Regions from separate parts of the Rhizobium sp. WSM1328 genome, predicted to be linked through region 3. Evidence: predicted binding sites of a transcription regulator. Region 3 holds the regulator's gene; each other region holds the start of a gene.
The links. The regulator PhoB, encoded in region 3, activates phosphate uptake and scavenging genes when phosphate is short. The targets are predictions, from matches to a motif close to TGTCATNNANCTGTCAT.
Positions count from the first base shown of each region.

Region 1: AC2444_RS11140 (UDP-2,3-diacylglucosamine diphosphatase) is a predicted target of PhoB. The motif match lies at 1,093-1,109, and genes of this name have one in related genera.
Region 2: AC2444_RS14530 (BtaA family protein) is a predicted target of PhoB. The motif match lies at 1,047-1,063, and genes of this name have one in related genera.
Region 4: AC2444_RS21010 (DUF1868 domain-containing protein) is a predicted target of PhoB. The motif match lies at 1,159-1,175, and genes of this name have one in related genera.

Region 1 covers NZ_CM172788.1:2,183,803-2,186,003, reverse strand. Annotated here, with positions in the region: gene AC2444_RS11150 (efflux RND transporter permease subunit) at 1-90, shown strand, start outside; gene AC2444_RS11145 (histidine phosphatase family protein) at 157-906, opposite strand; gene AC2444_RS11140 (UDP-2,3-diacylglucosamine diphosphatase) at 1,141-1,983, shown strand; gene AC2444_RS11135 (MFS transporter) at 2,149-2,201, shown strand, end outside.
Region 2 covers NZ_CM172788.1:2,852,229-2,854,429, reverse strand. Annotated here, with positions in the region: gene AC2444_RS14530 (BtaA family protein) at 1-1,002, opposite strand, end outside; gene AC2444_RS14525 (serine hydrolase domain-containing protein) at 1,222-2,201, shown strand, end outside.
Region 3 covers NZ_CM172788.1:181,680-183,880, reverse strand. Annotated here, with positions in the region: gene AC2444_RS00930 (GcrA family cell cycle regulator) at 169-702, shown strand; gene phoB (phosphate regulon transcriptional regulator PhoB) at 945-1,628, opposite strand; gene phoU (phosphate signaling complex protein PhoU) at 1,763-2,201, opposite strand, start outside.
Region 4 covers NZ_CM172788.1:4,227,251-4,229,451, forward strand. Annotated here, with positions in the region: gene AC2444_RS21005 (glutathione S-transferase family protein) at 1-372, opposite strand, end outside; gene AC2444_RS21010 (DUF1868 domain-containing protein) at 386-1,108, opposite strand; gene mtgA (monofunctional biosynthetic peptidoglycan transglycosylase) at 1,255-1,992, opposite strand; gene AC2444_RS21020 (polyprenyl synthetase family protein) at 2,128-2,201, shown strand, end outside.

The sequences.
Region 1 (2,201 bases), 2.0 Mb from region 3:
CTGCGTCTCTTGAGGACGAAGCGGCCCGAGACTGTGAACGAGGAGGCGGCGGCCGGGCAGGAGCCGGCAACCGTGACGTCGCCGACCTGAGGTGAAGAATTGGCGGGTTGCCTTACGCAACCCGCCACAGACCTTTGCGGCGGTCCGATTTCGGAATTATGCAGTCGGCTTCGGCGTGATCGTCACGTCGGCGCCATGGGCATCGCGCAGTTCGCCTTCCTGTCCCGGCTGCCGGTCGGCGGCCTGATGCAACAAGATCGACTCGTATCCTTGCGAGCGCGTCCCCTCGATCAGGGTGATATCGGCGTTTCCAGGATTGTCGGAGCGCTCGAACCACTCGACGGGGCGGTGCAGGAAATTCATTTCGACCGCCCGGTTGGTGACGCCATGGCCGACGATCACGACGTTGTGGTCGCTATTTTCTGCATCGTGCATGACGGTTTGCAGGAACAGGCGCACCCGCTGGGCCACATCCGCCCGGCTTTCGCCATCCGGCGGCCGTGCGTAGAACTTGCCGCTGTTGCTGCGCAGCCTCGCCCATTTTTCGAACTCCTCGGGAAACTTCTGCTTCTGTTCCGCGTGATCGTAGATTTCGGTGAAGAGACCGAAATCCTGCTCGCGCAGCAGATAATCCTCCCTGATATCGCCGACGAAACTTTCCGGCAGGGCTTCGAGCAGCGCATCCTTGCTCTGCCGGGTCCTCAGAAAGGGCGAGTACCAGATATGCAGCTTGCCGAAACCAGCGCTCGGCAATGCTTGCAGGTAGGAGGCGATCACGCCGCCTGCTTCGAGAGCCTGCCGATGGCCCCATCGCGTCAGCGGCACATTGTGATCGCCGAATTGACGGTAGGCCTGTTCGTTGATGTTGCCGAGGGATTCGCCGTGGCGAACGAGAAAGAGACGCATCAGCCATCCCGCATTGTCGAATATGAATCGCCGTCATCATGAACGCCCTGAATGCACAGGGCAACCTTGTCGGCGGGCCTGGCGGCGACGGGCATACAGCCCGCGTGGCGACGGCCATGCGGCCCGCGTGGCGAACGGCCATGCGGCCGCGTGGGATGAACAGGTTTGCAGGGCTTTTCCCCAGCTTGTCATCTTTCTGAAACACGAGTCTGGTTTTGGAAGGTTAGATGAAAGATGGGACATGAGCGGCAGCTCGTGAAAGACATGATGGAACCCAGACATTTCCGCACGCTCTTCATTTCCGATGTCCATCTCGGCTCGAAGGCCGCGAAGGCCGACTTCCTGCTGGATTTCCTGCGCCACCACGAGGCCGATACGATCGTGCTCGTCGGCGACATCGTCGACGGCTGGCGCCTGAAGCGCAGCTGGTACTGGCCACAGGTCTGCAACGACGTCGTCCAGAAACTGTTGCGCAAGGCGCGCAAGGGCACGCGCGTCGTTTATATTCCCGGCAATCACGACGAATTCCTGCGCGCCTTCCCGGGCATGCATTTCGGCGGCATCGAGGTCGTCGAGCGTATGATGCATGACGGCGCCGACGGCAGAAAATATCTGATCCTGCATGGCGACGAGTTCGACGTCGTCGTCCGCAACGCCCGACTGCTCGCCTATCTCGGCGACTGGGCCTATGACACGGCAATCCGCATCAACATCATCCTGGCGGCGGTGCGCCGCCGACTCGGCATGCCCTACTGGTCGTTCTCGGCCTGGGCGAAGCTGCAGGTCAAGCATGCTGTCAACTTTATCGGCGAATTTGAGCGCGTCGTGGCCGAGGAAGCCCGCAAAAACGGCGCCGATGGGGTGATCTGCGGACATATCCATCATGCCATCATTCAGGACATGGACGGTATCCGCTACATCAACACCGGCGATTGGGTGGAAAGCTGCACGGCTGTCGCCGAGCACGAGGATGGCACGTTCGAACTGATCACCTGGCGGGCGCTCGCCAGCAGCGTGCCGGCGCTTGCCGCTATCGAAATGCATGACGAGGGCGAACTGGCCCCGCAAGCCGCCTGATTTTGGCGCCGGCGCATCCGCGCCTGCGCTCCCACGAATTTAGCCGTTACCGTCAGGCGACAGGCCCTATTTATTTTCTAAAACGTTTCAGAACGGCTATTTCTCGCAATAGTCGCCTCCAGGGTGGTGTGTTAGGACAACGTCCAGTTTCCTTCAGGTCCACCCATGATTCCCGCTCAAAATTCCCCGACGGGTGAGGGAGCGCCGCCGCGCTTCCG
Region 2 (2,201 bases), 2.1 Mb from region 3:
GAGCAGAATGTAGCGGTCGCGCGAGGCGGCCGGCTCGCGGGCCAGAAGCTCGGTGAAGCTTGCGTGGTGAACGTTGACGCGGTCGACATTGGCGCGGATCACCTGATAGTGCTCCGACTTCAGATAGGTCGGCAGCGGGCCCTCCGCTTCGGTGCCGTAACGGCGGCCGAAGGCCTGCCAGGCGAAATAATTGTCGCTCATCGGGAAATGACAGGCGAGCTTTTCCAGGCGATGCTTCAGCACCGGTGCGATCGAATGATCGGCGGCAAGGCTTGCGAGTTCGTCATATTGCTGCGGCGGAATGCCGAGGCCGAAGAGCGAGCTCTTACGGCCGGTAATCCAGCGCACGACCGGCTTTTCGAAGAGCGGCGCGATCTGCTCGTCGAAGAACTGGCGCTGCTCGCGGATCGAGCGGGTCTTGGTCATCTCGCGCAGTTTGACGCCATGCAGGCGGGCAAGAAGGTGGGCCGCGCCGATGAAGCGGCCGAGCAGACCCGTTTCGTAAATGTTGCGATCGAAAACGGTGACGCGGCGGCGGCCGAACTTGCGGCCGTTCCAGTAGCTGCGGGTTGCCTCATCGAGGCGGGCGGCAAGATGCTGGTCGTAGGCACGGCTGTTCGACTTCTCGTTCGGCATTGCCAGGAAGCGGACGAGATCGGCGTGACCTGGAAGATGTTTGAAGGCGGCAAGCTTCAGGCGGTTCAGCGCGATGTGGTGCGGGTTGAGATCGACGACGTCGATCGAGGCCGGCGCCTTGGAGAGATAGGCGAGCATGTTGCAGCCGCCGGAGCCGATGGTAACGATGCGATGATTGGGCTTCAGCTCCATCGCCTGCATGTCGAGATCCGGATCCTCCCAGATCTGCGGATAGACGAGGCCGGAGAAAAGAAGGCCGAAGAGACGCTCGGAAAAGCCATCCTTCGAAAAGGCCTTATGGCGGAGAAGGGCATCCTTGAGTTTCCGGTTCTTGCGGAAGCCGGCATCCGGTGCAAATTCTGACATGAGTCTGTCACCTTTTTAGCGTTCAGGGCGTGTAGCGCGCCTCTGCTACAGTTTGATGACGCGGGCTGTGGGGGAGCCGTTCCTGGGAGGCTTCGGCCTCCTCCGGAGAGCGACCAGAATGGCACTCCTGGGAAAGTGATCGGGACGATGGTCCTTCTTCGCTTCGGCCCCTTTCCGGCGCGTGTGATTCCTGCTTCTCTCCCGGCATGGAGGAATGCCATGCGATTTGTCCTGCGTATCCTGAAGGCGCTTGCTCTCCTTCTCGTAGTCATCATCGTCGCCGCGGCCGGCTGGCTCTTCATCCGGCCACCGCAACTGCTGCGCGTCGGCGACGGTTATGCCGCCAAGATCGTCTGCTCCAACGTGTTCATCGCCGGCCGGGAGGCGGAGGATGTGCTCCATGACGACGTCCAGGCGCCTGGAAATCCGCTACTGCGGCTGGTGCGCGTCAGCGTCGACCCCGACAACGACCGCGTGACGGCGCGCTTCATGGGACTGTTTGCGCCGAGTTATGCGCTCTATCGCGGCGCTTTCGGCTGCACGAGCGTCCCGGACGGCAATTTCGAGGCGGCTGCGAAGGCAGCGCCCTTCGATCCGCCGGCCAAAATGCAGGCGAATGACGCCTTGTGGCCGGAGGGCGAGGGGACCGGCAATCCGGCGGACGGGAAGATCGCCGCGCTGCTTGCCGATGCCGGAATTGCCGGCCCGGCAATGCGGGCGATCGTGGTGGTGCGCAATGGTCGCATCGTCGCTGAGGCCTATGGCCCCGGCTTCTCGGCGAAGACGCCGCTAATCGGCTGGTCGATGACGAAGACCGTGAATGCGGCGGTCCTCGGCCGGCTGATGCTTGGCGGCAAGGTCTCCTTCGACGATGATAGCCTGTTGGCGCAGTGGAAGAACGATGCGCGCGCCAGAATCAAGGTTTCCGATCTGCTCGGCATGGAGAGCGGCCTTGCCTTTAACGAAGACTATGGCGACGTCGCCGATGTCACGCGCATGCTCTATCTCGATCCCGACATGGTATCGCTGCCGGCCAATGCACCGATGGAGGCAGCGCCCGGCCAACGCTTCCGCTATTCGAGCGGCACGGCCGTGCTGCTCTCGCGCATCTGGATGGACAGGGTCGGCAATGCTCAGGCGGCTTTTTCCTATCCGCACGACGCGTTGTTTGCCCCGCTCGGCATGACGAGCGCCGTATT
Region 3 (2,201 bases):
CATGCGACTCTTGTCACGGAGTCAGGCTCACACTAGGTTAAAGATCAATTACTAGACTGCATGCGGCGGAACTAGTCACCAAAATTGATCAAGCGTTTCTTGTTTCGGAGCTCCCGGGACAACGGTGAGGGATTCTGCCATCACCAACGCAAAAGGTGGAGACAGGGCATGAACTGGACAGACGAGCGGGTCGAGAAACTCAAGAAGCTTTGGGCCGAAGGACTGAGCGCGAGCCAGATCGCGGCACAACTTGGCGGTGTCAGCCGAAACGCGGTCATCGGTAAAGTGCACCGGCTGTGCCTTCCCGGCCGTGCCAAGGCCGGCGGCACCAACACCGCGGCGCGAACGCCGAAGCGCAATACATCGGCGCCGCGCGCGCCGAACTTCGCCTCTCGCATCACCACCCGCACCGTCACCCGCCAGCAGGGCGCGACGATGCTGAAGGAAGAGATCGAGATCGAAACGATCGAGGAAATGGAATACGTGCCGAGAGGCAATGTGGTGGTGCCGATTTCCCGCCGCCTCGGCCTGACGGAACTGACCGAACGCACCTGCAAGTGGCCGGTCGGCGATCCGCTGAAGGATGACTTCCATTTCTGCGGCTGCGAGTCCCCCGACAATTCGCCCTATTGCGGTTATCACCAGAAGCTTGCCTACCAGCCGGTGAATGAACGCCGCCGGGCAGCGGCGCGGGCCAGCTGAACGGGCTGACCATCGTTAGAATGCAGAAAACGGGCCGAGTGGCCCGTTTTTTTATGCGCGGATGGAAGCTCAGGTTTCCCTCCGTCATGCTCGGCCTTGTGCCGAGCATCTGATCACCTCAACTACTTGAGGGAAAAAACTTTATTTTCAAATACTTCATTTGGCGTGCGCAGATCCTCGGCACAAGGCCGAGGATGACGTCGCGGGTTTTGCCAGGGCTCAGCAGGCTCAGATGAAAGCCCTCAGGCTTCCATCGAATAACCGGCGCCGCGGACGGTGCGGATGACGTCCTGCATGTTGGAGAAATTCAGCGCCTTGCGCAGGCGGCCGACATGGACGTCGACGGTGCGCTCGTCGACATAGATATCGTGGCCCCAGACACCATCCAACAGCTGTGAGCGGGAGAAGACCCGGCCCGGCGACGACATCAGGAATTCCAGCAGGCGGAATTCGGTGGGGCCGAGGCGGACTTCGCGGGTCTTGCGATGGACGCGATGGGTCTCACGGTCGAGCTCGATGTCACCGCATTTCAGCACCGTCGACAGCACCTCGGGACGGGCGCGACGCAGCATCGCCTTGACGCGGGCAACGAGTTCGGGGGTCGAAAAGGGCTTGACGACATAATCGTCGGCGCCCGTCGACAATCCGCGGACACGCTCGCTCTCTTCGCCGCGCGCCGTCAGCATGATGATCGGCAGACGCTCGGTCTCCGGCCGCATGCGCAGGCGCCGGCAGAGCTCGATGCCGGAGACGCCGGGCAGCATCCAATCAAGGATGAGAAGATCGGGCGTGCGCTCCTGAAGCCGCATTTCGGCTTCGTCGCCACGAAGGATGGTATCGACCTCGAAGCCTTCCGCTTCGAGATTGTAGCGAAGAAGCACGCTGAGGGCTTCCTCGTCTTCAACAACTGCAACTCTCGGGATCATGCGTGTCGGTCTCCTCGCGCATAATCCTTAAACCAGGGTGATTTAAGCAATGCATCCTGCGCAAATTTAAAAATTGGCTGCGACCTCTTTGCGCGCCCGGACGGGCGCGCACGCAAGCGGCGGGGTGTGGGCAGTTATTCGGTGACCGCGCCGACGGTGTTGGCGCTGTCGTCCTTCGGCCGATCGCCTTCCGGCTGCGCGCCTGTCGTCATGTAATAGATCGTCTCGGCGATGTTGGTGGCGTGGTCGCCGATGCGCTCGATGTTCTTGGCGCAGAAGAGAAGATGCGTGCAGCTGGTGATGTTGCGCGGATCTTCCATCATGTAGGTCAGGAGCTCGCGGAACAGCGAGGTGTACATCGCGTCGATCTCGTTGTCGCGTTCGCGGATCGCATTCGCCTTGTCGGCGGAACGATTGGTGTAGACGTCGAGCACTTCCTTGAGCTGGACGAGCGCCAGCTCGGACAGATGCTCGAGGCCGCGGGCGAGCTTGCGGGGAACGCCGGTGCTTTGGACGGCGATGACGCGCTTGGCAGTGTTCTTGCCGAGGTCGCCGACGCGTTCGAGATCGGCG
Region 4 (2,201 bases), 710 kb from region 3:
CTTGCCCTTCGGCCGGCGGATATTCATCGGGCAGGCACCGCGCAGCGCCCGGAAGCCCGAAAGCATTTCCATCGAAACCGAACGGGCGAGCGCTCGCTCGGCGCGATCCCTCGGCAGAAGGGCGGCGTCCGGATAAAGCTCGGCGACATATTCGATGATCGCCAGCGATTCCCAGATCTTCAATGCACCATGCTGCAGAAGTGGTACTCGCCCGGTCGGTGAGACCGCCTTGATATCGCGATTGCCACCAGGATAGTCGAAGGGGATCAGAACCTCCTCGAAATCGACGCCGGCGCCCGTCAGCGCCATCCACGACCGGAACGACCAGGAGGAATAGTTCTTGTTGGCGATGTAGAGCGTCGGTCTATCCATGGGCCTCTCCGGTTCAGGCTTCGAAATCGAAGATCAACAATTCGTGGAAATGGTTCATGTCCTCGAACGCGCAGAATGCCGGCGGGGTCAGCTCGAAAACAGGGGCCTTGCGGCGGACATCGTCGGCGACGTTGTCGAGCATTGCCTGCCAGCGCGGCAAGGCTTCGTCTTCCAACCGTTCGATCGCATAGGCGAAGGTCATGTGGAACTTATAGTCCTCATGGTTCGGCTGGCGATAGCCCAGAAGCTCGGCCAGCGCATTGCGCCAGGCTCGCATGACCTTGCGGTCTCTCTCCGTCGCCCCGTCGACGAGCAGGCCCGACGGGCGAGCTTCGACGATGGCGACCTTGAAGGGATCGGCCATCGAGAAACCTTCGAGCCGGGCCGCCATCAGCGCTATCATGTCGTCGATCGGCGTATCGAGAGGCAGATCGCCCGGCCAGCAATCCTGGCGGCGCCTGGTCTCGATGACACCTTCGAAAAGTGTCATGTGAATGCTTGATATCGGCGTGAAGAGGAACTGCGGGGCTTCGGGCATCGCCAGATATTTCTCACGCGCCTCGATCAGCACCGCCTGCGTTTGCGAACCCTTCTCGATATGGCAAACGATGGTGTTGCCGGCTTCCGGCAGAAAGCCGCCGACCTTGCGATAACGGCTGCCGAGATGGGCGGGCGGGGTTGGATTGTGCCTCTTCGAATAAAAGAGAAGCTCGGGCGAAAATGTCGTGATGGTCATGGGCGACTCGGGGGCTCTGGTTGGACTGCATTCGCCCATATGGCAGAACCAAGAATGTCAGATGACACTTGCCACGTCTCGAGCACGATACCGAAAAGTGTGAGCGGTTTTCGGACGACATCCTGTTCTAGCGATAAGTTCTGATCTCAATCATAGATGCACCGGATGTAATCGCCCGAACCTTGTGCGCGTCTCTCGATCACGCCGGCGAGCCGGCGAAGACCTCGTCCGGGCTTGCCGGCATTGCGGTCGATGGGGTTCGGCAGCGAGACGGCAAGCAGCGATGCCTGGCGCCGCGTCAGCTTCGAGGCCGGCACCTTGAAATGATGCTGGGCCGCCGCCTCGATACCGTAAATGCCGGGACCCCATTCGGCGATATTGAGATAGATTTCCATCAGCCGTCGTTTCGACAGGACGAAATCCGTGCTCACCGCGAGCGGAAGTTCCAGCGCCTTGCGCACGAAGGAGCGGCCGTTCCAGAGGAAGAGGTTTTTCGCCGTCTGCATCGGGATGGTGCTACCGCCCCGTGTTGCCTGACCTTTCAGCGTATCCTCGACCAGCATGCGCATTTCCGCCCAGTCGACACCGCCGTGAAAGCAATATTGCCCGTCCTCTGACATCATCACCGACTGCACCACAACCGGGGCAATCTTATCAAGCGACACCCATTGCCTGTCGTAACCCCGCAGCAGCACGAGATCGCGCAGCATCAGCGTCGAGACGGGATGAATGAAAGGCAGCAGATAGAAAAAGATCAGCGCATAGGGAAGAATCAGCAAGACCAGCACGGCAAGAACAATGCGTTTCAACACACGCCCGTCTCCGAACCATCGCCGACGAGCCGGCATGTCGACGCTGTCCTCTCTCTCCGGCGCTATATCCAATGTCCCCAGTCCGATTTCGCTCCTGTCGTTCTCATAACGCCTGTGCAGAGCTTATGCCAGAGTGCGCGGCGAATCTTGCTGCCGCCATCGACAATTCCGTTGCAAGCCCGGGGGCGCTCATGCCAAACAGCGCCCATGGACGCGAACCGGGACACTTTCGAGACGAGGCTGAAGAACAACGCCCGCGACATCGAGGCGCTGCTCGACGC